Regions from separate parts of the Streptomyces sp. NPDC025651 genome, predicted to be linked through region 1. Evidence: riboswitches for the same ligand, from Rfam matches in the RefSeq annotation. Region 1 holds a riboswitch; each other region holds the start of a gene.
What was found. A riboswitch is a leader RNA that binds a small molecule or an ion and turns the genes downstream of it on or off. The one in region 1 is predicted to bind cobalamin.
Positions count from the first base shown of each region.

Region 2: it holds a riboswitch for cobalamin, as region 1 does, so the genes downstream of both, ACZ4D5_RS07650 (cobalamin biosynthesis protein) here and ACZ4D5_RS12970 (energy-coupling factor ABC transporter permease) in region 1, are expected to answer to the same signal.
Region 3: it holds a riboswitch for cobalamin, as region 1 does, so the genes downstream of both, ACZ4D5_RS39145 (CoA-acylating methylmalonate-semialdehyde dehydrogenase) here and ACZ4D5_RS12970 (energy-coupling factor ABC transporter permease) in region 1, are expected to answer to the same signal.

Region 1 covers NZ_JBVHLZ010000003.1:156,783-166,291, forward strand. The annotation lists gene ACZ4D5_RS12940 (ABC transporter ATP-binding protein) at 1-1,431, opposite strand, end outside; gene ACZ4D5_RS12945 (CbiQ family ECF transporter T component) at 1,428-2,624, opposite strand; gene ACZ4D5_RS12950 (hypothetical protein) at 2,850-3,899, opposite strand; gene ACZ4D5_RS12955 (energy-coupling factor ABC transporter ATP-binding protein) at 4,272-5,156, opposite strand; gene cbiQ (cobalt ECF transporter T component CbiQ) at 5,153-5,902, opposite strand; gene ACZ4D5_RS12965 (energy-coupling factor ABC transporter substrate-binding protein) at 5,909-6,298, opposite strand; gene ACZ4D5_RS12970 (energy-coupling factor ABC transporter permease) at 6,298-7,011, opposite strand; cobalamin riboswitch at 7,042-7,225, opposite strand; gene ACZ4D5_RS12975 (SMI1/KNR4 family protein) at 7,385-8,053, opposite strand; gene ACZ4D5_RS12980 (APH(3') family aminoglycoside O-phosphotransferase) at 8,076-8,879, opposite strand; gene ACZ4D5_RS12985 (PTS ascorbate transporter subunit IIC) at 9,019-9,509, opposite strand, start outside.
Region 2 covers NZ_JBVHLZ010000001.1:1,640,042-1,649,550, reverse strand. The annotation lists gene ypfJ (KPN_02809 family neutral zinc metallopeptidase) at 1-128, shown strand, start outside; gene ACZ4D5_RS07685 (VOC family protein) at 248-658, shown strand; gene ACZ4D5_RS07680 (hypothetical protein) at 726-2,186, opposite strand; gene ACZ4D5_RS07675 (alpha/beta hydrolase) at 2,299-3,438, opposite strand; gene ACZ4D5_RS07670 (class II aldolase/adducin family protein) at 3,619-4,290, opposite strand; gene ACZ4D5_RS07665 (lysozyme) at 4,470-5,210, shown strand; gene ACZ4D5_RS07660 (inorganic phosphate transporter) at 5,413-6,708, shown strand; gene ACZ4D5_RS07655 (hypothetical protein) at 6,721-6,945, shown strand; cobalamin riboswitch at 7,053-7,195, shown strand; gene ACZ4D5_RS07650 (cobalamin biosynthesis protein) at 7,304-8,245, shown strand; gene ACZ4D5_RS07645 (cobyric acid synthase) at 8,242-9,509, shown strand, end outside.
Region 3 covers NZ_JBVHLZ010000016.1:147,699-157,207, reverse strand. The annotation lists gene ACZ4D5_RS39150 (acyl-CoA dehydrogenase family protein) at 1-1,121, opposite strand, end outside; gene ACZ4D5_RS39145 (CoA-acylating methylmalonate-semialdehyde dehydrogenase) at 1,127-2,626, opposite strand; cobalamin riboswitch at 2,841-3,020, opposite strand; gene ACZ4D5_RS39140 (cation diffusion facilitator family transporter) at 3,165-4,229, opposite strand; gene ACZ4D5_RS39135 (peptidase inhibitor family I36 protein) at 4,407-4,790, opposite strand; gene ACZ4D5_RS39130 (hypothetical protein) at 4,787-5,338, opposite strand; gene ACZ4D5_RS39125 (hypothetical protein) at 5,335-5,712, opposite strand; gene ACZ4D5_RS39120 (amidohydrolase) at 5,945-7,567, opposite strand; gene ACZ4D5_RS39115 (TetR/AcrR family transcriptional regulator) at 7,607-8,257, opposite strand; gene ACZ4D5_RS39110 (purine-cytosine permease family protein) at 8,329-9,509, shown strand, end outside.

The DNA.
Region 1 (9,509 bases):
GGTGAACTCCACGTCGTGGGTGGCCACCACCACCGCCCTGCCCTCGGCCGCGAGCCGACGGACGTGCTCCGCGAAGGACTCCTTGGCGTGGTAGTCCAGGCCGCGGGTCGGTTCGTCGAGCAGGACGACCTCGGGGGCGGCGGCCAGCTGCACGGCGAGCACGAGGGCGAGCTGCTGGCCCTCGGAGAGGTCGCGCGGATGGCGCTCGCCGGGGATGCCGGGGGCCAGGCCGTCCAGGATCGCGCGCGACGTGCCCGGCGGGGCGCCCGCGTCGGTGTCGGCCTGCCCGCACTCCGCGTCCGCGCTCTCCCGGTAGAGGAGGTCGCTCGCGGTCTGCGGCACCAGGCCCACCAGGGCGCGCGCCCTGCGGGCCGACAGCTTGCCCGGGTCCTGGCCGCGCACCTCGACACGTCCCGCACGGCGCGGCCCGGAGCCCTGCAGGGCCCACAACAGGGAGGACTTGCCGGAGCCGTTGCGGCCCATGAGCGCGGTGACCTGGCCGCGCGGCAGGGCGAGGTCCACATCTCGTACGGCGATGGTGGGGCCGTAGGAAACGGTGACCCCGTGCGCGCAGAGCGCCGCCTCGCCCGTCTCCGGCTCGCCCTGGGGCGGTGCGTGGTGCGCGAGGCGGTCCCGCAGCGGTGCCGCCCTGCGGCGCGCGTCGCGCACCGACAGCGGCAGGGGGTCCCAGCCGGCCAGCCTGCCGAGGCGTACGACGGGCGGCGCGACGTCCGAGGCGCGCATCAGCTCGGCGGGGTCGCCCTCCACCGCGCGTCCGTCGCCCGGCAGGTGCACGAGCCGGTCCGCGTACTGCAGCACCCGCTCCATGCGGTGCTCGGCGACGAGCACGGTCGTGCCGAGGTCGTGCACGAGGCGGGTGATCGCCGCGAGGACCTCCTCGGCGGCCGTCGGATCGAGCGCCGAGGTGGGTTCGTCGAGGACCAGGACCCTGGGGTGCGCGGTCAGGACGGCGCCGATCGCGACCCGCTGCTGCTGTCCGCCGGACAGGGTGCGCAGGGCGCGGCGGCGCAGGTCCGCGATGCCCAGCAGGTCGAGGGTCTCCTCGACGCGCTTGCGCATCACGTGTGCCGGTACGGCCAACTGCTCCATGCAGTACGCCAGTTCCTCCTCGACGGTGTCGGTGACGAACCCCGCGAGGGGGTCCTGCCCGACGACGCCGACCAGCGGGGCGAACTCCTGCGGGGGCGCGGTGGCCGTGCTCACGCCGTCGACGGCGACCCGGCCGCGCAGGAGGCCGCCGGTGAAGTGGGGCACCAGGCCGTTGACCGCGCCGAGCAGGGTGGACTTGCCGACGCCGGTGCGGCCGGTGACCAGGCACAGCTCGCCCTCGCCGATGTGCAGGTCCACGTCGCGCAGGGCGGGCTCCGCGGCGCCCGCATGGGTGAAGGTGACCTCGTCGAAGTCGATCACGCGGCCGCCTCCAGGCGTTTCGGTTCCGCCGGATTCCCCGCGGGGTCCGACGACTTCGGGGGTTCCGGTGCCAGATGGGCGGGCCCCACGCCGACCAGGACGGCGAGGGCGGGCAGCGGCGCGACCTCCGGCCAGGCGAGCGGGGAGAGCGAGGGGTACAGGGACGCGGCGTCGGTGCGCGAGACCACGTACAGCAGGACGGCGGCGGCCAACCCGCAGGCGCACACCAGGAATTCGGCCGACTGCCACCGGTCGGGCCGGTAGGTGGTGCGCCGCACCCGTCGGCCACCGAGCACGAATCCCACTCCGGCGAGGGCGACTCCCGTCAGGAGAAGGGGAGTTCCCAGGTACGGGGGTGTGCTCGCGCCCATCGCCCCGTACAGGCCCGCGCAGACGCCGAGCAGTCCGCCCACCACGAGGGTGCCGGTGAGCAGCCGGGTGCGCGGGGCGAGGCGGCCGGTGTGGCCGTAGCCGTGCGAGGCCATCGCGGCGGCCAGGGCCAGGGAGCGGTTCATCGCGTCCTCCAGGACCGGGACGACGATGCCGCGCAGCGCGCTCACGCCCTTGGCCGCGCCGCCGCGCAGCCGCCGGGCCCTGCGCACCCGCTGCACGCTCTCGACGAGTTGGGGCGCGACGGTCAGGGTGACGACCACGGACGTGCCGACCTCGTACAGGGCGCCCGGCAGCGCCTTGAGCATCCGCTTGGGGTTGGCCAGCGCGTTCGCCGCGCCGACGCAGATCACCATGGTGGCCAGGCGCAGCCCGTCGTAGAGCCCGCCGAGCAGCTGTTCCGCGGCGACAGGACCCAACAGGCGGATGCCCGCGGCCGCTTCGGGCAGGGTGATCTGCGGCAGGGTGAACAGGACGGTGTCGCCCTGGCCGCCGCCGAAGACGATCCGGAACACCACGCGCATCGTCACGATGAACGCGCCGAGGACCAGATACATCCGGAACGCCAGCGCCCAGGGCGCGTCCCCGCGCCTGCGCACCACGACGAAGGCCACGACGGCAAGGATCATCACCAGCAGCACGGGGTTGACGGTGCGACTCGCCGCGGCAGCCATCCCGAGCGCCCACACCCACCAGGCCCCCGGATGCACGGCGCGCGGCAGCCCACGACGCCCGAACGCGGCGGCCGCGCGACGCCTTACGGGTCCGGCGGCCACGCGACGCTGTTCGAAGTCTGCCGTCACGCGGCGCCTCCGAGATCGGCGATCACGCGGCGCCCGAGGGCGGCGTCTCCGCGGCGGCGCCCCAGCACAACAGCCACACGGGAGCGTCCGCAGCACCCGTAGCACCCGAGTACGGTGGCCGCGCGGCGCCATCCGAGATCGGCGATCACGCGGCGCCTCCGAGGGCGGTGGTCGTGCAGCGGCACCCGAGTGCGGCGCCCACAAGGTGGCGCCCGGACGCGGCGGTCACGAGGTGGTGTCCGGGCGGGCCGTGCGCTTGCGGCGCCATGCCGTGAATCCGGCGCCGGAGGCGAGCAGTGCGGCGGCCGCGATGCCGAGCAGGGCGCCGGTCGGGGCGCCCGACGACCCGGCGGCCTCGACGGAGCGCCGGCCGTCGCCGCCCGTCCAGTCGGCGGCCTCGCTCGGGGTGGTCACCGGGCTCGGTGAACCGGACGCGGAGGAGGTGGGGGTGGGCTCGGCGGACTTCGCCTTGCCGTCCTCGTTCTTCTTCTTGCCGTCCTCGCCCTTCTCACCCTTGCTCCTGTTCCTGTTCTCGTTCTTCGCCGCGCCCTCGTCCGGCAGGTCGCCCTCCTGCGGCTTCGCGTCCTGGCCGAGGCCCGCGACCACGCCGGGCAGGGCGTCGCCCGTTCCCGCGCCGGTGCCGCCGCCCGGTGAACCGCCCGCTCCCCCACCGGAGTTGCCGCCTCCACCGATGGGACCGGAGCCTCCGGACCCACCCGAACCTCCCGAACCGCCCGAGCCGGAGGAGCCGCCACCCGCGGGCCGCCGGGGCGCCACCCGCGGCGAAGGCGCCTCGTCCGCCTCGCGGTTGAGGGAGAACGACCAGCCCTCGAAGCTGCCGTTCGGCGGGGTGCGGTAGGTCGCGCCCTGCTGGCTGTAGGTCCAGGCGCCGCCGTTGGGGGCGTGCCAGTAGGACCAGTACGCCTTGGTCGGCGGGGTGTCGATGCACGGCTCACGACCGGTGCCGGGCTTGCCCTCCAGGCGGCAGATGAACGACTCGCCCCACCTGTTGGTGCCGGTCACGTCGATGCCGGCCGCCTTCAGCGCGGCGAGCCCGCTGGCCTGGCTGCCCACCGCGCAGCGCACGAGGGTCGTACCGCCCAGCTCGCGGAAGTCCACCACCACGGTCACGCCGTTGCCGTTCGGACAGAATCCGGCCCTGCCGCGTCGCGCGTCCAGGGCGTGCGCCGTGTCCGGTGCCGCGCCGACGCCGAGGGCGACGGCGGACAGGAGCAAGCCGAGCGCGGCGGCGAACACGCGTGTCGCACGGGCCATTTCGGGTCCTTCGGGCCGGGGCCCGCGCACGGACCCCGAACGCCCGTGCCGCACAACAAACCCCTGACGCGCGTTCCGTGCGGAAGCGGCAGGGGCCGATGAACCAGGGGCTCAGGGCTCCACGCTGCAGACCATGACAGTGAGAAGCAGTGCACATGGCGCGCCGGGCGATCCGACTCACGGCGTCGAGCGCCGCTCACGGTTGCAGGTCAGTGCCGGATTCCCACCGGCTTTCCCCAGTCGCGCATGCATTCAGTTGTCACTTCGTCAACAGACGAAGCATTGCGAAGAGTACGCCCGGCGGACCGGACCTGCCAGCCCTTCGGGCTGTAACCATGATCACTGGACAGACCGTGGTCGCAGGACGAGCCGTCACCGGCCGCCGCGTGCCGCGATGGACGCCAACTCCTCGGGTGTGCGGGGCTCTTCCCCGCTCCCGGCGACGAGACCGTGCGCCCGCAGCAGCTCCGCCACCGCGATCCCCCACGGCAGCTGCAGCCCCGCCTGCGTCAGCAGGTCGCGGTGGGCCAGCATCTCGGCCACCGGCCCGGTCCGCACCCCGGAGGGCGTGAGCAGCGCGGCGTGGTCGGCCCAGCGCAGCGCCAGGTCCACGTCGTGGGTCGCCATGACCACGGTGGTCCCCGCGTCGCGCAGCCGCTGCAGCGTGGCCAGGAGACGCTCCTGGCCGTCGGGGTCGAGGCCAGCGGTCGGCTCGTCGAGGATCAGCACGCGGGGACGCATCGCCACCGCGCCCGCGATGGCGGTCCGCTTGCGCTGCCCGTAGGAGAGCAGATGGGTGGGGCGGTCGGCCAGGGCGGTGATGTCGAGCGCGGCGAGCGCCTCGGCGACCCGGGCCCGGACCTCCGCGTCGGGCAGCCCCAGGTTCAACGGACCGAAGGACACGTCCTGTTCGACCGAGGCGGCGAACAGCTGGTCGTCCGGGTCCTGGACGACGAGCTGCACCGTGGTGCGCAGCCGCGTCAGCCCCTTGCGGTCGTACGTCACACGCGCGCCCTCGACCGTCAACTCGCCGACGTCCGGGCGCAGTCCGCCGCTGAGCAGCCGCATCAGCGTGGTCTTGCCGCTGCCGTTGCGCCCGAGCAGCGCGAGGGCCCGGCCCTCCACGACGTCGAAGTCCAGGCCGCTCAGCACGGTGGGGCCTTCCTCGTACGCGTACGAGGCCGCACGCAGGGAGACCAGGGGGCCGCTCGGCCCGCTGGGGGCGCCCGGCTCGCGAAGGGCACGCGGCTCGCTCATGGCAGGAACCTTTCGAGTACGAGGGTGAGGGCCGCGAGGCCCACGAGCAGCGCCGCGCTAGCCGCGACGAAGGCCCGCGAGATCCGGGCCTCGGGCACGAGGACCCGCAGGGTGCCGTCGTAGCCGCGTCCGGCGAGCCCGGCCTGCAGCCGGCTCGCCCGGTCGAAGGCCCGCACGAACGCGGTGGCGCCGAGGCCCGCGAGCGAGCGCCAGGTGGCGGCCCGCGTGGTGTGGCCGAGCCGGGCCGCCTGCGCCTGCCGGATGCGACTCATGGAGTCCAGGAGCAGGAAGCTCATCCGGTACGTCACCAGCGCCACGTCCACGACCGGTGCGGGCACGCCGGCCTTCACCAGGCGGGGCAGCAGGTCCGACATCGGTGTGGTGAAGGCGAAGAGGAGCACGCCGAGCGAGGCCGCCGAGGTCCGCAGGAGCAGACCGCCCGCGCGCGCGGGGCCGTCGTCGGCGAGCGCCACGAAGCCGTCGGGGCCGCCGAGTTGGACGAGGAGGGTCAGGGCGCCGGTGACGCAGAAGCCGAGCGGCACCCGGTAGGCGCGCCACAGTTTGCGGGGCGGCACGCCCGCGGGCCCGAGCAGCACGGCGAGTGCGGCGACCACCACCAGGGCGGCTCCCGGCCAGGGCGGCAGGGAGATCGCGAGGACGGTGAGCCCGAGCCCGAGTACGGCCTTGTCGACGGGGTGACGGCGGCGCCAGTGACTGCTGTGCGCCGCCGCGTCGATGGGCAGCACGCCCGATCAGACCTGTTCGTGGTCGGACCGGGCGTCCACCGCGTCGCCCTGCCGTTCGGCGGTGTCCTCCTTCGGCGCGTCCTGCGACCTCAGCGCACGCTCCTCCCCCTGGCGTCGCCCTCGGCGCAGCCCGAAGTAGTACGCGAGGACGCCGGCGCCGATGGCCGCCTGGAGGGCGAACAGCGCGGATTCGACTTCACCGGACGGCGGTTCGTACAGCGGCGAGAACCACGGTTCGTAGTCCGGCTCGATCTCGGTGATCGCCGTCTCGGCCTGCGCGTCGGCACCGGTGAACGGCTCCTCCTTGTGGTCGCCGAGGCCGAACACCAGCGGGAACACCGCGAGCGCGGCGACGACGGCGAGGAGCAGGATGTTGATCTTCGTGTTGCGGTTCATCAGGCGCTGGCCTCCGTCTTCGTCTCCTGCTTCTCCGCGGCCGGCCGCTTGCCCTGCAGCAGCACGCCGAGCCGCGTCAGCTCGCCCTTGCTGGACTGCACGAGCAGCCGCATCACCAGGACGGTGAGGAGTCCCTCGCTGACGGCGAGGGGGATCTGCGTGACGGCGAAGATGCCTCCGAACTTGCCCAGGGCGCCGATGAATCCGCTGCTGGGGTCGGGGAAGGCCAGGGCCAGCTGGACGCTGGTGACGCAGTACGTCGACAGGTCGGCGACGAACGCGCCGAAGAACACGGCGACCATCAGCGGCACGTCGTACCGCTTGAGGAGCCGGTAGACGGCGTATCCGGCCCAGGGCCCGATGATCGCCATGGAGAACACGTTGGCGCCCAGCGTGGTGAGCCCACCGTGGGCGAGCAGCAGGGCCTGGAAGAGCAGGGTGATGGTGCCGAGCACCGTCATGATCGGTGGCCGGAACAGGATGGCTCCGAGCCCGGTTCCCGTGGGGTGCGAGCAACTGCCCGTCACGGACGGGATCTTCAGGGCGGACAGGACAAAGGTGAAGGCACCGGACGCGCCCAGGAGCAGGGTGCTCTCCGGGTGTTCCTTGACTTCACGCGTCAGGGAGCGGACTCCGTGGACGACGAACGGCGCGGACGCTACGCCCCAGGCGATCGCGTGCGCCGGCGGGAGGAAACCCTCGGCTATGTGCATGGCTCAGCAGACCCTCTCCAGCACCTCGTGGATGGACAACGCGCCTTGGCCGGTCTCCTGGCTGACGGGTCGTACCGACCGGACTCCGCCTTCCCGGGTGCGTGCGCACCCAGTGGCTGCCGCGAGGGCTGGAGCCGGACTTCCCGATCACAGTGGCGAGGGCCGCACCGGCATCACACCGGATTTCCCGTTCACCAAGGCGTGGTGACACTAGTGCGCAACTGATCTGCCTGACAACTTGCACGGCGGTCGCAGCGGTGGCACGCCCGAGCGCACACCACCACCGCGTACGCCCCTGCTCAGAGGCCATGCGTAGGAGCTGCGGCCCCGAACGTCCAGGGCCCCCCACCCTCGGGGTGGGGGCCCTGCTCGCTCAGTGGACTGGCGTCCAGTACGGGAGGGCGTCGTCCAGCGACGGATCGTCCGGGTCGTCCCAGACGAGACAGCCCCAGACGGTGCCGGGGACGTCGCGGCCCATCAGGTCGGCGGGTCCCACGGTCAAGGTGCGGTGAACCCTCTCCAGATAGGCGGCGATCGACGGATGGGCCGGGTTCTCCGTCGCGGGGCCGTCCATCGTCGTCCAGCCGCCGACACCGGCCGCGGACGCGTACTGGCCGTACTCGGGCCCGGCCTCGTCGCACGTGAGCCACGGCACGACCCGGGCGCCGTCCCAGTAGTCGCGCGGCTCCCCGTATCCGGGAAGCCGCGGGCGCACCGCGTCGGCGGGGGCCAAGAGGATCCCGTCCGGGAGGAAGGCCCCGGATCCGACCTCCCCCTCGTCCTCGTTCTCCTCGATGTACTGGTGCTCCACACCACCGCACAGCCGCCACAGGGCGACCAGTTCCACGGGCAGCCCGTACCCGAGGCAGTGCCTCGACGCATCCTCGGCGGCGCGGATCTCCTCCTCCGGGGCGGGCGGCAGCAGAGAGGCGTACGAGGTGGGTGCGTGCACCCTCAGCCAGCCGGTCAGCTGCTGCCAGGCGGCGGTGACCGCGGCGGTGACCCGCTCGGCCTCGCCCACGTCATCCGTTCGATCAGACATCCGCCCACAGTATTCGCAAGGATCAGAAGAACTCGTCGAGCAGCTGGTAGAAGTCCAGCTTCTCCTTGTCGACCGCCGCGTGCTCGCCGTATCGCGCGAGGAACCGCTCCGCGTACGCGGCGCCGAACCACGGATCCTCCTCGGTGGCCAACTCCCGCAGGACGACGGCGAGATCGATGTGGCGGTCCGCCCTGCCGAGGCGGACGACGTCGACGACTCCGGTGACGCGGCAGGTGTCCGGGTCGAGCAGGACGTTCTCCGGAGTGAAGTCGCCGTGGGTGACCACCAGGTCCTCCGTCGCCGGGCGGGTGCGGCGCAGTTCGTCGAGGAGGCGCCGCCCGGTCCATCCGGCGCGCTCCTCGTCGAGGTCGTCCAGGTCCACGAGGCCCTCGGCCGTGTTGCGCGCGGCCTGCTCCATCGTGACCGCGAGCGAACGGTCGAACGGGCAGTCCTCCAGGGGCAGTCGGTGCAGGGCGGCGGCGAGCCCGGCGAGTGAATCGGCCACCGCGGACCGCTGCTCCTCGGGCCACTCGTCGGACGCCGGCCTGCCGGGCACCGCCTCGGTCACCAGCCACGCCGCTCGCTCGTCGGCGCCGCGCTCGACGATGCGCGGCACGGGGATGCCCCGCCCGGCCAGCCAGGCCAGGCGGTCGGCCTCGCCCGACAGGTCCAGGGGTGAGCCGTCGTACGTGACGGGGGCGGCCTTCACGTACAGGTCGGGGGCACCCGCTCCGGTGAGGTGGTGCACCTCGGCGCCCGACGCGCCGTCCGACGCGCGGGTCCATCGGTACGCGGCATACCTCCGCCGCAGATCGCTGCTCATGATCGGCATGATGGCAGGCGGTCCGCCGCGTCCCCCAGTCAATATTCCCGGCTCTCCCCTCGCTCCAGGGGCTTGGGCGTCCGGTCGGGACTTGGGTGCCCCGGTCGAGGAGCGACGCCGGACCTGCCTCCTGGCGCGAGGGTCAACTGCCCGGCGGCGGAGGCGGCTTCGGTGCCCCGCGCGGCGGTGCGATCTTCGCGTACGTCACCGGGGAACCGGCGGCGGCCTGGGCGGGACCCGGCGTCAGGACCTCGTCCGGAGGCAGCAGGGCGTCGCGGTGGGCGCCGGGGTCCCAGCCGGTCTCCACGACCCGTTTCTGGACGACGATCGCGCCGAACAGGATCGCCGCCCCGATCAGCAGCATCAGGACGATCCCGCCGGCCTCGCCCGCCTTGGCCGCGTAGCCGATGAGCGTGCCGAACCAGCCGAAGTCGGCGTCTCCGAACGTGGTGTTCTCCTCGCCGAAGGCGCCGAGGACCTTCAGGAGCAGGGCGGGCAGGAAGGTGATGAGGACGCCGTTGACGAAGGCGCCGAGGGCCGCGCCGCGCCGGCCGCCGGTCGCGTTGCCGTAGACACCGGCCGCGCCGCCCGTGAAGAAGTGCGGGACCAGGCCGGGCAGGACGAGCGCCAGAC
Region 2 (9,509 bases), on a different contig from region 1:
TCCAGGAGAAGTTCCAGGGCCGGGTCACCCCCGAGTCCTGGACGCACGGCTCGGCCGAGCAGCGCCAGCAGTGGTTCTACCAGGGCTATCGCACCGGCGACATGGGGCAGTGCAACACCTTCCGCTGAGCGGCCTGGGGCTTCGGCCGGGCGTTGTCGGACCCCGGTGCCAGACTGGGAACAGATGTGGAGCAGGTCACTCTCCACGTCCCGGCACGCGTGGCACGGATCTGATCGAGGTGATCGGCATGGCAGGCGACGACGGGCGGCCCAGCGTCTTCCCGACGCTGCTGTACGCGGACGCGAAGGCCGCGGTCCAGCAGCTGACGGAGGCCTTCGGCTTCACCGAGGTGAGTGTGTACGAGGGCGAGGACGGCAGCATCGTGCACGCCGAACTCGCCCAGGGGAACGGCGCGGTGATGCTCGGCTCCAAGGGCACGGGCAGCGCCTACGACCAGGCGATGAAGGACGCCGGGCCGTGCGGGGTGTACATCGTGGTGGACGACGTCGACGCCCACCACCAGCGCGCCAAGGAGCACGGCGCGGAGATCCTGATGCCCCCGACCGACCAGGACTACGGCTCGCGGGACTACATGGCACGGGACGCCGAGGGCAACGTGTGGAGCTTCGGCACGTACGCCCCCGAGATAAGGACCTGAGCCGGGAAGGACCTGAGCCGACGGGGGGCCTGAGCCCGCGGGCAGGCCCCGGCCCCTCGGCGTACCGTCACTCCCCGCCGGTGTGCACCTGGAAGGCCGCGCGGCGCACGGCCTTGGCGAGCGCCGGGTCGGGGTGGGCCGCCGCGAGGGCGACAAGGACCTGGACGGTGCGGGGGTGCCCCGCGCGCCGCACCTCGTCGAGGAGGGCGGGCACGGTGGGCTGGACCGCCGACTCCAGGTGCCGGACGAGGAGATGGGCCTCCCCGTGGTCCGCGACGGCCGCCGCGGTGTCGATCCACAGCCAGGTGGACTCCTCCCGCGTCAGGACGTGGTGGACGTCCTCGGGGTCGGTGCCCTCCTGCTCGGCGAGCCACAGCAGGGCGTAGGGACGCAGCGAGGCCTCGTCGACGACGGCCCTGACCTCCGCCTCCGCCGGGGCGCCGACCACGCGCAGGGCCTCGAAGGCGAGGCCGCGCAGCAGGGCGTCCTCGCCGCGGGCGGCGGCCAGGAGGTCGGTGACGGCGCTGCCGACGGGGCGGGCGGCGAGCCAGGCGCGGTACTCGGCGCGGGCCGCGTTGGGCCGCAGGCGGGCGCAGCCGCGCAGCATGTCCTCCGCGGACTGCTCGAAGTGCCCGGCGGGGCTCTGCGCGGCGACGCAGATCTGCTCCAGCTTGACCCAGACCGCCCAGCTGCCGAGCGGGGTGAGTGTGGCCTGGCCGTCGGCGAAGGTCAGCGCCCCGACGGCGGCGAGGCCGTGCAGGGCCCAGTCGAGGATGACCGGCAGCGGGGCTTCCTCGGCGGGGCAGTCGGTGGCGGCGGGCTCGGGCTGCGGGCCGTAGGGGATCTCGCAGCGCTCGGTGCGCAGTTCCGTGACGCGCTGGTCCAGGAGGTCGAGCAGTTGCGGCACGGGGACGGGGCCCGCCGACAGCTGCAGGAAGGAGAGGACCTGCGGCATGGCCTCGACGACCTCGGCGACCGCCGCGGGGGCGAGGGCGTCGGGTGCCGGGTGGGCCAGCGACCAGGCGTCGAAGAGGGCGACCCAGCCGCGCAGGACGGCGGTGTCGTCGCGGTCCCAGGCGCGCAGCCGCCAGCCGGGGCGTGCGCTGTCGCCGTGCACCTCGATGAGGCCCGCGAGGCGCGCGGTGTCCCAGTCGGCACGGACCTGAGCGGGGGTCAGCCCCAGCTCGGCGGCGGCCCGTTCGGCGGTGGCGTCGGAGAGTGTGCCCTTGCCGTCCGGCGTCGCGCCGGTGCGGCGGCCGGGGCCGGGGCGCAGGGCGGCGTCGGCCCAGCGGGCGACCCGTACGGCGTCGGCGAGGCCGGCACGCGCTCCCCTGGCCAGCTCCGCGGGCGCGGGCGTGCCCTCGGGGGGACGGGGCGCGGACCGGCGCGCGCGGCGGTTGCTCACCGCGCCGGGGGCGGCGGACAGCGGTCGCGCTGGGTCGCGCTGGGTGTCTCCTCGCTTTTCGGCCCTCGGGTGGGGCGCGCGGACAAGTCGGAGCCTGGAGTCGCGCGGGGTACGGGACGTCACGGGAGCAGTCTTCCTGTTGACGGTCCGAAAACCCAAACGGAATGGCGGCGGGGGCCTGCGGGACGCCGTGCGCGCGAGGGGTCGCGGGGCGTTCGAGAGGGGTCTCGAACGGTCACATCAGGGGGGTGAGGAAGCGGCGCAGCGCCTCTTCGTACCCCGCGGGGTCGGCGTTCCACATGGCGCCGTGCGGCGCGTCCTGGACGGTGTGCAACGTGACCAGTTCCGGGCGTTGTTCGGCCAGTTGACGGGAGAGGGCCCAGGGCGCGACGACGTCGTCGGGTCCGTGCACCAGGAGGGTCGGGACCTTGAGTACGTCGGGGTCCGCGGCCTCCAGGATGCGGTCGCCGCGCAGCCCGGTGCGTCCCTGGGCCGCACGGACCGCAAGCGGAAGGAGCGGTCCCGGGGTGCGGCGGGCGGCGGCGAGGGCGCGCAGGGTGGTCTCCCAGTTGAGCACCGGGGAGTCAAGGACGAGGCCGCTGATGCGGTCGCGCAGCGCGGAGTGCGCGGCGGCGTGCAGGGCCATGGCGGCGCCGGTGGACCAGCCGTGCAGGATGACGCGCTCGGCGCCGTAGCGCACGGCGTAGCGGATGGCGGCGTCCAGGTCGCGCCACTCCGTCTCGCCGAGGTGGCCGAGGCCGTCCGGGGAGCGGGGCGCGCCGAGGTCGCCGCGGTAGGCGAGGTCGAGGATCGGGAGCTGGAGGCGGTGCAGGAAGTCCATGACGACCATGGGGTGTTCACGGGTCGTGCCCAGGCCGTGCACGGTGATCACCCAGGTGTCCCTGGCGCCGGGCACGAACCAGGCGGGCAGGGCGCCGAGTTCGCCGGGGACGTCGACGTCGGCGTGGTCGATGCCGAGGGCGGCGTGCGGGTCGCCGATGTGGACCTGCGGGGTGAGCCAGACGCGGGCGCCGGGGTCCAGGGAGCCGTGGGTGACGGCTTCGAGGCGGCGTACGACGGTGTCGGCCTCGTGCGGGGCGGAGTCCAGGACGGGGCCGACGATCGCGTGGGTGCCGTTGCCGCTGAGGCCGTAGGTGCCCGGGCGGAGGCTGGCGAGGGCGCGGGTCAGGGTGATCTGGCCTGCGGCCGTGGCGTGGACGGTGAGGCGGGGCTCCGTCGGCAGGGGGCGGCCCGCGGGGGCCTTGAGGGCGGCGTCGCTGGCGAAACGGCCCGCCGCGACTGCGGCCGCGCCGAGAGCAGCGGTGACTCCTGTGGCTACGGTTACGGCTGCTGCCGTCGCTTTGGCTGGGCGCACGGGTCCAGTGTCCGGGCCGAGGGGCCCGGCGGCCAGTGGGCGGAGCCTGCGGGGTGATCCGGCACCGTTCTTCGGGGCTCCGCCCCGGACCCCTTGTCGTCTGCGGACCGCGGGCGTTTGTGCCCACCCGTTCCGCCGTGCGGAACGCCTGCCCACAAACGGGGCCGACTGGGTCAGGGCTCAGGGTCGGCTCTGGCCGTAGCCCCGTAGTTTTTGCTCCGCTTCCCTCAGCTGGGCCGGGGAGAGGAGGGTCGGGGTGTGGCCCGGGACCCTGCTCGACGTGAGCCAGAGATGGCACATCCATTCCAGTTGGGCCGTGCGGTCGTACGCCTGGGACAGGGTGTCTCCGTATGTGACCGTTCCGTGGTTCTGGAGGAGGCATCCCGTGCGGTCCCGCAGGGCCCTGAGCATGTTCTCGGCCAACTCCTCGGTGCCGTACAGGGCGTACGGCGCGACCCGGGGCGGGCCGCCGAGGACGCCCGCCATGTAGTGGACCGCCGGGAGCTCCTTGACCAGCATCGAGACGGCCGTGGCGTGCACCGCGTGGGTGTGGACCACCGCCCCCGCGTCCGTGGCGCGGTAGATCGCCAGGTGCATGGGCAGCTCGCTGGTCGGTGAGAGCCCGCCGACGGTCTGCCGGCCTTCGAGGTCGACGCCGACCACGTCCTCGGGCCTCAGCCGGTCGTAGGGGACCCCGCTCGGAGTGACCAGGACCGTGTCGCCGACCCGCACCGAGACATTGCCCGACGTGCCGACGACCAGGCCGTCCTTCACCGTCCTGCACGCCGCGTCGACCAGCTCACGCCAGGCCTGCCCGATCACGTCCCGCTCCCTGCCCCGCTGCTCAGTCATGCGGTGATCCTGCCAGCCGGAGCCTGTGCCCGGGAGTCCGTACGCGGGGAGTCCGCGGTGCCACATATGGGCATACATCCGCCTCTGGCAATGATTGGCTGGCGATCGACGGGCATCGGATGATCTTCCAGTACTCTCTGGGAGATTTGCCGTGCACGTCGCCATCTCCGGGGGGAACCATGGCTCGTGAACACAACCCGTCCCGTCGCCGCGCCCGCTTCATCACGGCATCCGTGGCGGCCGTGGCCATCGGCGGGACCGCCCTGACCGAGATTCCGGTTTCGGCCGCGGGCAAGCCGCGGGGGCACGACGTCTCCTCGCACCAGAAGAAAGTCGACTGGCAGAAGGCCAAGAGCAAGGGCGCGCGGTTCGTCTACGTGAAGGCGACCGAGTCGCACACCTACCGCAACCCCTACTTCACCCAGCAGTACAACGGCTCCCGCGACGCCGGCCTGATCCGCGGCGCGTACCACTTCGCGCTGCCGCACAAGTCCTCCGGCAGGACTCAGGCCGCGTACTTCATGAACCACGGGGGCCGCTGGAGCGCCGACGGCCGGACGCTGCCGCCCGCGCTGGACATCGAGCACAACCCGTACGGCAAGAAGAAGTGCTACGGGCTCGGCAGGACCAGGATGGTCAACTGGATCCAGTCCTTCAGCAACGAGGTCAAGCGGCAGACGGGCCGCCGCCCGGTGATCTACACGACCACCAAGTGGTGGAACGACTGCACCGGCGGCAGCCGGGCCTTCGCGTCGAACCACGCCCTGTGGCTCGCGCGCTGGTCGTCGTCGACCGGGTCGCTGCCCAGGGGCTGGTCGTACTGGACGTTCTGGCAGTACGACAACGGCGGCGGACTGCCGGGTGACCAGAATCTCTTCAACGGCTCGACGAACCAGTTGAAGCGGTTCGCCCGGGGGTAGGCGCAGCAGGGCGGAGGCCGACACTCCGCCCAGATTCCGGGCCCCGCGCCGTCACTCCGTACGATCTTCGTCAGGCACCTGATGAATGCGGAGTGACGGCGCTCCGCTTCGGGTCACTGCACGGCCCGACCCAGTTCACTTTCCGTTCACCCAGGTTGCCTACGTTCCACATGCCACTGACGTCCAACAGAAGCCTGGGTAAATGGAACACATCACGCTTCTCCTCGGGATCGTGATCGTTACCGCTCTCGTGTTCGATTTCACGAACGGTTTCCACGACACTGCCAACGCGATGGCGACGACCATCTCGACCGGCGCTCTGAAGCCCAAGACGGCGGTGGCCATGTCCGCCGTGCTCAACCTCGTCGGCGCCTTCCTCTCCGTCGAAGTCGCCAAGACGATCTCCGGCGGCATCGTCAACGAGGACGGCCTCAAGACAGAGGTCATCTTCGCCGCGCTCGTCGGCGCGATCCTCTGGAATCTGCTGACCTGGCTGGTGGGCCTGCCCTCCAGCTCCTCCCACGCTCTCTTCGGCGGCCTCATCGGCGCCGCGGTCATGTCGATGGGCTGGTCGTCGATCAACGGCGGCACGGTCGTCACCAAGGTCCTGCTGCCCGCCATAGCGGCGCCCCTCGTGGCGGGTCTCGCCGCGATGCTGGCCACGCGCCTGACGTACCGCATCGGCCGCAACACCGACACCAAGGCGACCGCCAAGGGCTACCGCGCGGGCCAGATCGCCTCCGCGGGCCTCGTCTCGCTCGCCCACGGCACGAACGACGCGCAGAAGACCATGGGCATCATCACGCTCGCCCTGGTCACCGGCGGTGTCCTCAACCCCGGCGCGAACCCCCCGATGTGGGTCATCGTCTCGGCCGGCGTGGCCATCGCGCTCGGCACCTACCTCGGCGGCTGGCGCATCATCCGCACCATGGGCAAGGGCCTCACCGACCTCCAGCCGCAGCAGGGCTTCGCCGCCCAGACCAGCGCCGCGACGGTCATCCTGGCCTCCTCGCACCTGGGCTTCTCGCTCTCCACCACCCAGTCCTGCTCCGGCGCCGTGATGGGCGCGGGCCTCGGCCGCAAGGGCGGCGTCGTCCGCTGGTCGACCGCGACCCGGATGTTCGTGGCGTGGGGCCTGACCCTGCCGGCCGCCGGTCTGGTCGGCGCGGGCGCCGAGTTCCTCACCAAGCAGGGCTCCTGGGGCATCGCGGTCACCGCCGCGATCCTGGTCGGCGGCTCGGCCGTGATCTGGGCGCTCTCGCGGCGCAACGCGATCGACCACACCAACGTCACCGACGACGAGATCCGCCACGACGACACCAAGGGCGCCGAGCCCGCGGGCGTCGTGACCACCGCCATCGCCGCCGTGACGCCGCCCCCGGCGGGCGCGATGGCGACCGCGGGCGCCGCCTCCGACGACCCGGTCAAGGCCGCCACGGCCCCGACCACGACCACGACCGGCGCCATGGCGGACCCCGCCAGGCCCGCGACGGTGTAAGGACAGATCAGCATGAGCATCGACTGGGCAGCTCTCGGCTCCGTCTTCGGAGTCAGCCTCGCGGTGACGGTGGCCCTGGTGGGCCTGTTCACCCTCGGCATCGTCGGCCTCTCGAAGCAGGAGACGGCGTCGGCCTCCGGCGGCGGCTCCGCGGCCCTGGCCCGCACCGGCGCGTACGCCTGCTTCGCGCTGTGCGCGGCGGCCGTCGCGTACGGGATCTATCTGATCGTCGCCTGACGACCGGAGTCTTCGGTGGGGCGCGGGGCGTGCGAACGCCTCGCGCCCCACTGCCGTGTGTGGGGCTCCGCACACTCTCCCGCCGCAGGTCAACGGCGAGTTGACGGGCGTTCGCGGGGCGTGGTGGACTGCCGGGGCCAACTACGGCGGCAGAAGAGGAAGCCGGTGCGAATCCGGCGCGGTCCCGCCACTGTCATCGGGGAGACGCTCCCCGCAAGCCAGGAACTCTCGCCGCCGCATCACGTCGAACCAGGGCGCGGACACCCTGAGTGAGGACACATCGCCATGCTCGGCCGCCCGGTGCCGTTCCCCTTCCTGAGTACGAGTTCTCTCCTCAGTACGGCTGCGGGCTGAGCCCATGAGTGCCGATCGCGACTTCGCGTACGGCGCCGCCGTCGGCCTCATCGGCGACCTGCTGCTCGGCGATCCCCGCCGGGGACATCCGGTCGCCGCGTTCGGGCGTGCGGCGGGTGCCGTCGAGCGGGTGCTGTGGCGCGACCACCGCGGGTGGGGCGCGCTGCACGCCGTGGTGTGTGCCGGGGGTGCGGCGGGTGCCGCCGCCCTCGCTTCTTCTCTCGTACGCCGCTCACGTGCCGGATCCGTCGCGCTGACCGCCGCCGCGACCTGGGCCGTGGTCGGCGGGACCTCGCTCGGGCGTGAGGCGCGGGCCATCGGCGGCGCCCTCGAGGCCGGGGACGTCGAGGTCGCGCGGGAGCGGCTGCCGCATCTGTGCGGGCGGGATCCTCAGGCGCTCGACGCGGACGGGATCGCGCGGGCCGTGGTCGAGTCCGTCGCCGAGAACACGTCCGACGCCGTGGTGGGGGCGCTGGTGTGGGGGGCCGTCGGCGGGGTGCCGGGACTCGTCGCCTTCCGCGCCGTCAACACGCTCGACGCGATGGTCGGACACAAGTCGCCCAAGTACCGGCGGTACGGGTGGGCTTCCGCCCGCGCCGACGACGTCTTGGGGTGGCCGGGGGCGCGGCTCACCGCCGTGCTGGCCGTTCTCGCGGGGGATTCGCCCTCGGGGGCGGTGCGGGCCTGGCGTGCGGATGCGCACAAGCACCCCAGCCCCAACGCGGGGCCCGTCGAGGCGTCCTTCGCGGGGGCGTTGGGCGTACGGCTGGGTGGGACCCTCTCGTACGCGGGGCGGGTGGAGCATCGCCCCGTCCTCAACGGCGCCTTGGGACGGGACGTACGGGTCGGGGACATCGAGCGGGCCGTGCGGCTCTCTCGGCGGGTCGGCTGGCTGGCGCTGGGGGTCGCGGTGGCGGCCGCCCGGCGGAAACGGAGAGACGCATGAGTGGCGGACTTCTGGTCGCCGGGACCACCTCTGACGCCGGGAAGAGTGTGGTCACCGCCGGCATCTGCCGGTGGCTGGCCCGCAAGGGTGTGTCCGTCGCGCCGTTCAAGGCGCAGAACATGTCCCTCAACTCCTTCGTCACGCGCGAAGGGGCCGAGATCGGGCGGGCGCAGGCCATGCAGGCGCAGGCCGCCCGCGTCGAGCCGAGCGCGCTGATGAATCCCGTGCTGCTCAAGCCGGGCAGCGACCGGTCGAGTCAGGTCGTGCTCATGGGCAAGCCCGTGGGCGAGATGAGCGCGCGCGGGTACCACGGGGGGCGCCAGGCGGCGCTGCTCGACACCGTCGTGGGATGCCTGGAGGAGCTTCGGGGCAGCTATGACGCCGTGATCTGTGAGGGCGCGGGCAGTCCCGCCGAGATCAATCTGCGGCGTACCGACATCGTGAACATGGGGATCGCGCGCGCCGCCCGCTTCCCCGTGCTCGTGGTCGGGGACATCGACCGGGGTGGGGTCTTCGCCTCGTTCTTCGGGACGACCGCGCTGCTCGCCGCCGAGGACCAGGAGCTGGTCGCCGGGTACCTGGTGAACAAGTTCCGGGGCGACGTGTCGCTGCTCGAACCCGGGCTCGACATGCTGCACGGCCTCACCGGGCGGCGCACGTTCGGCGTGCTGCCGTTCCAGCACGGCCTCGGCATCGACGAGGAGGACGGGCTGCGGGTGTCCCTGCGGGGCGCCGTGCGGGAGTCCGTCGTCGCGCCCCCGGTCGGCGAGGACGTGCTGCGGGTCGCCGTGTGCGCCGTACCCCTGATGTCCAACTTCACGGACGTGGACGCGCTGGCCGCCGAGCCGGGTGTCGTCGTGCGGTTCGTGGACCGGGCCGAGGAGCTCGTCGACGCCGATCTCGTGGTCGTGCCCGGGACGCGGGGCACCGTCCGCGCCCTGCGGTGGCTGCGCGAGCGCGGGCTCGCCGACGCCCTGGCGCGCCGGGCGGCCGAGGGGCGGCCCGTGCTCGGCATCTGCGGCGGCTTCCAGGTCCTCGGCGAGCACATCGAGGACGAGGTCGAGTCGCGGGCCGGTTCCGTGGACGGGCTCGGACTGCTGCCGGTGCGGGTGCGGTTCGCCCGCGAGAAGACCCTCGCGCGGCCGGTGGGCGAAGCACTCGGGGAGCGCGTCGAGGGATACGAGATCCACCACGGCGTGGCCGAGGTCGCGGGCGGGGAACCCTTCCTCGACGGCTGCCGGGTCGGCGAGGTGTGGGGCACGCA
Region 3 (9,509 bases), on a different contig from region 1:
GTTCCTTCCAGGATCTGGTGGACCCGCAGGTCCCGGACGATCTTCTCGATGCCGTACTCGCTCAAGTAGCCGTATCCGCCGTGGAGTTGGAGGGCGCGGTCGGCCACGGAGTAGCCGGTGTCGGTGGCGAACCGCTTGGCCATGGCGCACAGTTCGGGGGCCCGCGGGTCGCTCCGGTCCAGGGCGTCGGCGGCCTGGCGCACCAGGGCGCGGGCCGCGGACAGCTCCGTGGCCATGTCGGCGAGCCGGAACCGCAGGGCCTGGGAATCCAGGAGGCGCGCGCCGAACGCCTCGCGGTCGGCGAGGTGGGCGATGCCGCGGTGCAGGGCGCTCTGCGCGCCGCCCAGGGAGCAGGCGGCGATGCCGAGGCGTCCGCCGTTGAGGCCGTTCATGGCGATGCGGAAGCCCTCGCCCTCGGCGCCGAGGCGGCGGTCCGCGGGGACGCGTACGCCGTCGAGGACGACCTGTCGGGTGGGCTGGGCGTTCCAGCCCATCTTGCGTTCGTCGGCGCCGAAGGACAGGCCCGCGTCGTCCCGTTCGACGACGAACGCGGAGATGCCGCCGGGCCCTTCCTCTCCGGTGCGGGCCATGACGACGTACACCTGCGAGGTGCCCGCGCCGGAGATGAACTGCTTGACGCCGGTGAGGACGTAGTGGTCGCCGTCGCGTTCCGCGCGGGTGCGCAGGGCCGCCGCGTCGGATCCGGCGCCGGGTTCGGTGAGGCAGTAGCTGCCGAGCGTCTCGGCCGCGCACAGGCCGGGCAGCCAGCGGGCGCGCTGGCTCTCGTCGCCGTAGCGGTCGATCATCCAGGCGACCATGTTGTGGATGGAGAGGTATCCGGCGATGGAGGGGCAGCCGGTGGCCAGGGCCTCGAAGACGAGGGTTCCGTCGGTGCGGCCGAGCCCCGAACCGCCGTGTTCCTCGCGTACGTAGACACCGCCGAGGCCCAGTGCGGCGGCCTTGCGCAGTACGTCGACGGGGAAGTGCTTGTCGCGGTCCCAGGCGACGGCGTGCGGCGCGAGGTGTTCCTCGGCGAAGTCGAGCGTGACCTCGGCGAGGGCGAGCTGGTCCTTGGTGAGGGCGAGTTGGCCCTTGGCGAGGGTGCCGTTCGGCGACGTCATCGCGGTCATCCCATCGTGGGGATGGTGAAGTCGGCGCCTTCCCTCGCTCCGGATGGCCAGCGCGAGGTGACGGTCTTGGTGCGGGTGTAGAAGCGGATGGCGTCGGGGCCGTGCTGGTTGAGGTCGCCGAAGCCGGAGCGCTTCCAGCCGCCGAAGGTGTGGTACGCCACCGGGACCGGGATGGGTACGTTGACGCCGACCATGCCCGCGCCGACGCGGCGGGAGAAGTCGCGCGCGGTGTCGCCGTCCCGGGTGAAGATGGCGACGCCGTTGCCGTAGGAGTGCTCGGTCGGCAGGCGCAGGGCCGCCTCGTAGTCGGCCGCGCGGGACACGCACAGGACGGGGCCGAAGATCTCCTCGCGGTAGATCCGCATGCGCGGTGAGACCCGATCGAAGAGCGTGGGCCCGGCGAAGAAGCCGTCCGCGTGTCCGGGCAGGGTGAAGTCGCGTCCGTCGACGACGAGTTCGGCTCCTTCGCCCACGCCGATGTCGACGTAGCGGCGTACGCGGTCGAGGGCTTCGCGGCTGACCAGCGGGCCGAAGTCGGCCTCGGGGTCGTCGGAGCGGCCGATGCGCAGCTCGGCGACGCGTTCCTTGAGGCGGGCGACGAGCGCGTCCGCGGTCTCCTCGCCGACCGGCACGGCGACCGAGATGGCCATGCAGCGCTCCCCCGCCGAGCCGTATCCGGCGCCGATGAGGGCGTCCACGGCCTGGTCGAGGTCGGCGTCCGGCATCACGATCATGTGGTTCTTGGCGCCGCCGAAGCACTGGGCGCGCTTGCCGTTCGCGGCGGCCGTGGCGTAGATGTGCGCGGCGATCGGGGTGGAGCCGACGAAGCCGAGGGCCTGGACGCGGGAGTCCTCGAGGAGGGTGTCCACCGATTCCTTGCCGCCGTTGACGACGTTGAGGACGCCGGGCGGCAGGCCCGCCTCGAGGAAGAGCTCGGCGAGCCTGAGCGGTACGGAGGGCGCGCGCTCGGACGGCTTGAGGACAAAGGAGTTGCCGCAGGCGAGGGCGGGCGCCGCCTTCCACAGCGGGATCATCGCGGGGAAGTTGAACGGGGTGATCCCGGCGGTGACGCCGAGCGGGACGCGCAGGGAGTGCACGTCGATGCCGGTGCCGGCGTTGTCGGTGAACTCGCCCTTGAGCAGGTGCGGGATCCCCGCGGCGAACTCCACGACCTCCAGGCCGCGTTGCAGGTCGCCATGGGCGTCGGAAACGGTCTTTCCGTGCTCGCTGGACAGCAGGCGGGCCAGCGACTCCCGCTCCCCTTCGACGAGTTGGAGGAACCTCAGCAGCACGCGGGCGCGCCGCTGGGGGTTCCACTCGCCCCACTCGCGCTGCGCGGCAGCGGCATCGGCGATCGCCGCGGTCGTCTCCGCGCGCCCGGCCAGCGGCACCTGCGCCTGTACGGAACCGGAGTTGGGGTCGTAGACATCGGCGAAGAGTCCGGACGTGCCGGACACGTGCTTGCCGCCGATGAAATGTGTCAGTTCACGGACCATGAGAGCCTGCTCTCGTCGGGTGAGATCCGGGGATGGCACGGCAGACCGACGGCGGCACCGGGGTGGGGGTGCGCGGCCGGGAATGACGTGGGACGCGAAGGCTCAGGAGCCGTCGCGGAGTCGGGGGGCGTCAGGGGCCACCGCTCGCTCCGCCGGTTCACCTGGGTCGTGGGTACGGACCGGTGCCATGCGTGTCTGCTCCATCCTCGTGGACAACACGGAACACCCCGCGGCCGGTATCCTGACTCCCGGATCAGCGCGCGTTCTCCCGCCTTCCCGACGGCACTTGTCCGTCAGTGGCGCATCGCTCCACGAGAACGCGCTCCCCGGTCACAGTGGCGGGACCGCGCCGGATTCACACCGGCTTCCCTGCACCGCGGGCTCTGGTCACGAACATATAGTTGGACGTCCTAGTAAGTCCACCCCGACTTACACGAAGGCCGGAAGCAGCGCCTCCGCCACCGCCTCGACCGAGGGCGGGAAGACCTCGGCCTGCTCCAGCAGTTGCGGGCGGCGGAGTAGGGCGGGGCAGGGACGTTCAGGTCGGTGCGTGGTGGGCCAGCGCGTGGTGCGGGTCCTGCTCGCCTTCGACGGGCGCGGGGTCGGCGTGGACCAGCGCCGCGGTCAGCCGGGGCACCGCGTGCAGCAGCGCGTGTTCGGCGTCGACCGCCACCTGGTGCGCCTCGCGCACGCCGAGTGAGCCGTCCACGAAGACCGCCACTTCGGCGCGCAGCCGGTGCCCGATCCAGCGCATCCGCAGCTCGCCGACACCCCGTACGCCCGCCACGTCCAGGAGAGCCCGTTCGGCCGCGTCGACCAGCGCGGGATCGACCGCGTCCATGACGCGCCGCAGGACCTCGCGGGCGGCGTCCCGCAGCACCAGCAGGATCGCGGCCGTGATGAGCAGCCCGACCACCGGGTCGGCGAACCGCATGCCCAGGGCTGCGCCGCCCGCGCCGGGCAGCACGGCCAGCGAGGTGAATCCGTCCGTGCGGGCGTGGAGTCCGTCGGCGACCAGCGCGGCCGAGCCGATCTCGCGGCCGACGCGGATGCGGTACCGGGCCACGCATTCGTTGCCGACGAAGCCGACGAGCGCGGCGGCCGCCACGACGGGGACGTGCTGCATGTCCCGTGGGTTCAGAAGCCGTTCGAGGGCCGTCCACCCGGCGAACGCGGCCGAGGCGGCGATGGTGAGCACGATGACGAGGCCCGCGAGATCCTCGGCCCTGCCGTATCCGTACGTGAAGCGACGCGTCGCGGCCCGCCTCCCCAGGACGAACGCGATGCCGAGCGGCACCGCGGTCAGGGCGTCCGCGGCGTTGTGCACGGTGTCGCCGAGCAGGGCGACGGAGCCGGAGACCACGACGACCACGGCCTGTGCGAGGGCCGTGAGCCCCAGCACGGCGAGCGACATCCAGAGCGCCCGCATCCCGCGCGCCGAGCTCTCCATGGCGGTGTCGACCTTGTCGGCGCTGTCGTGGGAGTGCGGCACGAAGAGATGCCGCAGGCGGCGCCGGAGGGAATGGGCGTGGGGGTGGGAATGGGCGTGGGGGTGGGGGTGTCGATGCGGGTGAGGGTGCTCGTGGTCGTGGCGGTCGCTCACGTGGGGCCCCTTCCAGTACGCGGACTTCCAGTACGCGGACGGCGCCCCTCATTGTGTGCGTACGAGCGCCCGCGAGGCGTGCGTATGGCTACACGCATGCGGCCCTCACCTGCGCATCTTTCGCACCGGCACGGTGCGAGGTCCCTGCGGTGTCGCTGTGGGGCGACTACCGCGCGCTCAGCAGCCCATCGCCCACGTGTGGGAGTCGCCGCGGTCGTTGGCGGTGGCGTTGTAGCCGACCTCGTCGCCCGGGCGGAGGCAGATCGTCATGTCGCCGCCGGTGGAGGGCCACTGGACGGCGTCCTCGTGGACCTGGACGTGGTCCTTGACGCCGGGTCCGGAGATCCCGTGGTTCGCCCAGGAGGAGTCCTCGTCGGCGATCCAGCTCTCCCACCATTCGTCGTCGCCCGATGCGTTCATGCGCTGGCCGCCGAAGTTGGCCTCGGTCCAGGCACAGAAGTTGCCGCTCGGGCAGTCCGCCGCCGACGCGGGTGCGGCCGTGGTCAGACCCATGCCGGTGGCGAGCAGAACGGCGGCGAGCAGGGCTACGGGGTGTTTCATGAAGGGTTCCTTTCCTTGCCTACTGCGGTGAGTGAGTGGTGCTGCGCGGACGGCCCGTCGAGTTCTGCGGTGAGCAGTTCCCGCGCCTCGGCGAGTGCGTGCGCGCGCATCTCCCGGTAGGCGGCGCGGTCGCTCGGCAGGGCCTTGGACTTGAGGTTGTTGACGTGGGTGACCGCCCGGAACCAGCGGCGCTGGTCGCCGTAGAGACGCCGCTCCGCGGTGGCCAGGCAGCCGTCGGTGTGGTGGCCGATGACGTGCCCGCTGGGCAGCTTGAGCCTGAGCTCGGTGGGGCCGGTGCCGAACAGCGCGCGGTCGACCCGGCGGGCTTCGGCCGCGTCGGAGGGCGGGCGGCCGGGGCGCGGCGGGGTGAGTCCGCGACCGGTCAGGCAGCGGTCGGTGAGCAGGAGTTGCGCTGCCTTGAGGGTGTCGTCCGGGCTGAGCGAGACGGTCGGTTCGCGGGGCGTACCGCAACCGGCCAGGCCGGCGAGCGGGGCCAGCAGACACAGCGCCGTGAGCGCAGCGCCGCGCGTGCGCCGCCCGGGGTTCACCCCTGCTCGCAGTCAGGGTGTCGGCCGGTGTCGAGGGCGTCGAACTCGTCCCACCACTCCCAGCCCCCCGAGTGGTCGGCGCCGTGGATCCTGCGCCGCGGACAGGGTCGCGGACTCGGGACGTGCGGGGCGTACACGGTCGTGTCGACCTGTGAGCCGGACGACTTGGCGTGGCGGTGCGCGCGGTCGGCGGGCACGGCGAATCCGCCGGCCGCCCGGTCGCGGCGCCAGGCGCCACCCGCCCCCGCCTCTCCCGGCTCGGGCCAGGAGCAGACCTTCCCCGGCGCGCCCCCGGCCGGGGGCGCGAGCGGAGGTGACGCGGTCGGCGCGGGTACCGCGAGGGTGCCGGACACGGCAAGGACAGGGCGGCTCAACAGGGCCTCCGGGTGCGACAGCTGGACGATGCACGCGCTGCCTTCCCGGGCGTTGCCGCAGGCAAGCGCGGCGCCCGGAGACGTCACTCGAAACAGCGAGTTGTCATATCGCGGCGAGCACGGCCCACGGCACGCACGCCCACCTCTGGCCCCGCGTCTTCCCCCCCGAACCCCGCACCCGGCCCCGGCCCCGGCCCCGGCCCGGAGAGCTTCGCCCGGCCGACGAGGCGCGCTACACGGCCTCGTCCCGGTGCGTGGGCCGGCCGTCCAGGACCGTCAGGAGCACCGGCAGGTCCGGCAGGTCGGTGGCGGCGGTGGTGAGCGGGTCGTCGGCGAGGACGGTGAGGTCGGCGCGGTGGCCGACGGCGATGCGCCCCGCCTCGTGCTCCTCCCCCGCCGCGCGGGCCGCGTTGACGGTCATGCCCCGCAGCGCCTCCAGGGCGGTGAGCGCCTGCTCGGGGCCGTGCGGGGCCTGGTCGAGGTCGCGGCTCGGGCGACGGTGGCGGGCGCCCGCCATGACGGCGAGCGGCGGGTAGGGGGCGATGGGCCAGTCGGAGCCGAGGACGACCGTGGCGCCCGAGTCCCACAGGTCGCGGCAGCGCCAGGCGCGCGAGGCGCGCTCCTCGCCGAGGCGGCGCGACCAGTTGTCGGTGTGGTCGGCCCGGGTGAAGTCGCAGCAGTGGGTGGGCTGCATGGAGGCGATGACGCCGAGTTCGGCGAAGCGGCCGAGGGTGTCGTCGGGCACGGTCTCGATGTGCTCGATCCGGTGCCGCACGTCTCGCCCTCCTGCGGCCATGGCCTTCTCGACGGAGTCCAGGGCGTGGCGCACGGCCGCGTCCCCGATGGCGTGGGTGGCGGTGGGCACGCCCGCGCGGTGGAGCGCGCCGATGACGTCGGTGTACGCGGCCGGGTCGGGCCAGAAGGCGTGCGTGGACTCCCCGTGGCAGTCGGGGCGTTCGAGCCAGGCGGTGCCGTTGTCGATGGTGCCGTCCATGAAGAGCTTGACGCCCGCGGTGCGCCACAGGGCGCCGCCCGTGCCCTGCCGCTCGATGAGCGCGCGCAGCCCGTCGGCGTCGGTGCCCGGCTGGCACCAGGGGGCGACGCGCAGCCGCACCGGCAGCTCGCCCGCCGCGTCCAACTCGGCGTACAGCGCGAGGCTTTCGCCGTTCGCGTCCATGGCGTGCCCGCCGGTCAGACCTGCGGCGGCCATGGCGTTCAGGGCCGCGGCGAGCCGGGCGCGGCGCTCGCCGTGCGTGGGCCGCGGAGCCACGCGCTCGACGAGTTCGCAGGCTGCGTCCTCCAGGAGCAGCCCGGTGGGCCGACCCGCTTCGTCGCACACGACCTCGGCCGCCTGGTCGAAGGTGCGCGGGCCGTCGACGCCGGCGAGTTCGAGGGCGCGCGGGCTGGCCACCATGGAGTGGGCGTCGAAGAGTTGGAGCAGGGCCGGGACATCGTCGAGGACGGGGGCGAGGGCCTCGGCGGCCACGGGGCGGTCCCCGAAGACGTTCGGGTCGAGGCCCCAGCCGCGCAGCCACGCGCCGGGGGCGAGCGTCCCGACCTCACGGGCGAGCGCCTCGCGCACCGCGGCCAGGTCGGCGCAGCCCGACAGGTCGAGGCCGTCGGTCAGCTCGGCGCCGGAGACGGGGTGGAGGTGCCCGTCGACCAGGCCGGGCGTCACGACGGCGCCCTTCAGGTCGATCACCGTCGTGGCGCAGTCCGCGAGCGCGCGTACGTCGTGGTCGTCGCCCAGCGCGGAGATCCGCCCCGCGGACACGGCCAGGGCGGTCTGCGGCAGGAACCCTCCGGTGGCCGGGTCGAGCAGACGGGCGCAGAGCAGGACGAGAGGGGTGGACACCAGGGGGCTCCTCGGGGCGGGGTCGGCGGGTGACGGAGGTCAGTGCTGGGCGGACGTGTCGGGGTCGGCGGTCAACGTCCCGTACTCGAGCCCGAGTTCGCGCTCGGCCGTGGTGACCGCCATCCGCCTCACCGCTTCGGGGCGGTTGCTGACGTCGGTACTGGCGTGGGTGCCGAGACCGTCGAGCACCACCAGAATCTGAATGGCCGTCACATCGGGGTCGGCGGTGCGGAATTCGTCGCGCTCGACGCCCTCACGGATGAGCCCGGCGAGTCGCCCGCGCCAAGCGGCCTCCTGCTCGGCCACGCGGTCGCGGAGCACGGGGCGGTAGCGCCTGAGATGCCGCGCGTTGATCCAGAGTCGGCTGATGTCGTCGTACGCCTCGCCGCTCGCGCGTGCGAAGAACCGCGCGAGGTGCGACGTGGGGTTTCCCCTGGTCCGCTCGACCGGCAGGAGGCCGTCGAGCTCGGCGCTCGCGGCGCTGCCGAACGCCTCGGCGACGAGGTCCTCGGCGGAGGGGAAGTAGTGGCTGATCAATCCCGGGCGCACGTCGAGCTCCTCGCCGATGCGCCGGAGGGTGATGCACTCCAGGCCCTCCGTCAGGGCGATGGCGGCGGCCGCGGCGACGATTTCCGCACGTCGGGCGGCCGGTGATTTCCGAACTCGCTTGCGCTGAACGCTTGACGACATGCCCGCAACGCTATTGAGTGTGCGACCAATAAGCAAGCAGACGGCTGCGGCGAGCACCCTCGGAGGGCTTCATGGCGTCCACGATCCCCGACCCGCACCCAGGCACGGACGGCGCGCACGCGGCGGCTGTGCCGCTGGACCCGGCGGGCCGCATCGAGGTGCACGGGATCGACCACATTCCCGAGCGGGAACGCCACGGCCGCCCCCGGGAGCTGTTCGCCGTGTGGGCCGCGGCGAACGTGAACTATCTGAGCCTGGTGGTGGGCGGCGCCCTGATCCTCATGGGTCTGACCCTCCGGCAGGCCCTCGCGGTGATCGTCGTGGGCAATCTGACCTGGCTCGCGGTGGGGCTGCTCGCCGTCTCGGGTCCCGCCTCCGGCACGCCGAGCGAGGTGGTCATGCGGGCCATGTACGGCGTCCGCGGCAACCGCGTGAACATCGCGATCACCGGCTGGGCCATCTGCATCTGCTACATCGCGCTCAATCTCTCCGCCGCGGCCCTCGCCGCCTTCTCCCTCGTCGACAGGGCCGGGGTCCCGCTCACCACCGGCACCAAGATCGCTGTCGTGGCCGTCATCGCCGCGCTCACCCTGGCCATCAGCGTCTACGGCCACGCCACGATCATGAAGCTGTATCTGCCGATCACGGTGGCCCTCACCCTGGCCTTCGCCGTCGTGGCCCTCTACGTGCTCGACCGCACCGACTTCGGCTACGCGCCCGCCGAGCCGCTGACCGGCGCCGCCCTGTGGACGGCCCTCGTGGGCGGCGTCACGCTCATCGCCTCAGGACCGCTCTCGTACACCAACAGCGCCGACTTCTCACGCTACCTGCCCCGCGCGACCTCGCGGAAGGCGATCGTGGGCTGGACCGCGCTCGGCGGGTTCCTGCCCAGCGTGGTGGTCTGTTCCCTGGGCGCGTTCGCGGCGACCGCAGTCCACATGACCGACCCGCAGACCGCGCTGGAAGGCATCCTGCCGAGCTGGTTCACGCCCGCCTTCCTGCTCGCCCTGGTGCTCGGCACGATCTCCCTCAACGCACTGACCGCGTACAGCGCGGGGCTCGCCCTGCAGTCCGCGGGCGTACGCATCCGCCGTTCCCTCAGCGTCCTCGTCGACGGCGCGTTCGCCGTCGCGCTGACCCTGTACGCGCTGCTCGTGTCCAACTTCCTCGACACCGTCAGCAACGTCCTCCAGCTGACCGTCGTCCTGCTCGGCCCCAGCATGGCGGTGTACGCGACGGACATCGTGCTGCG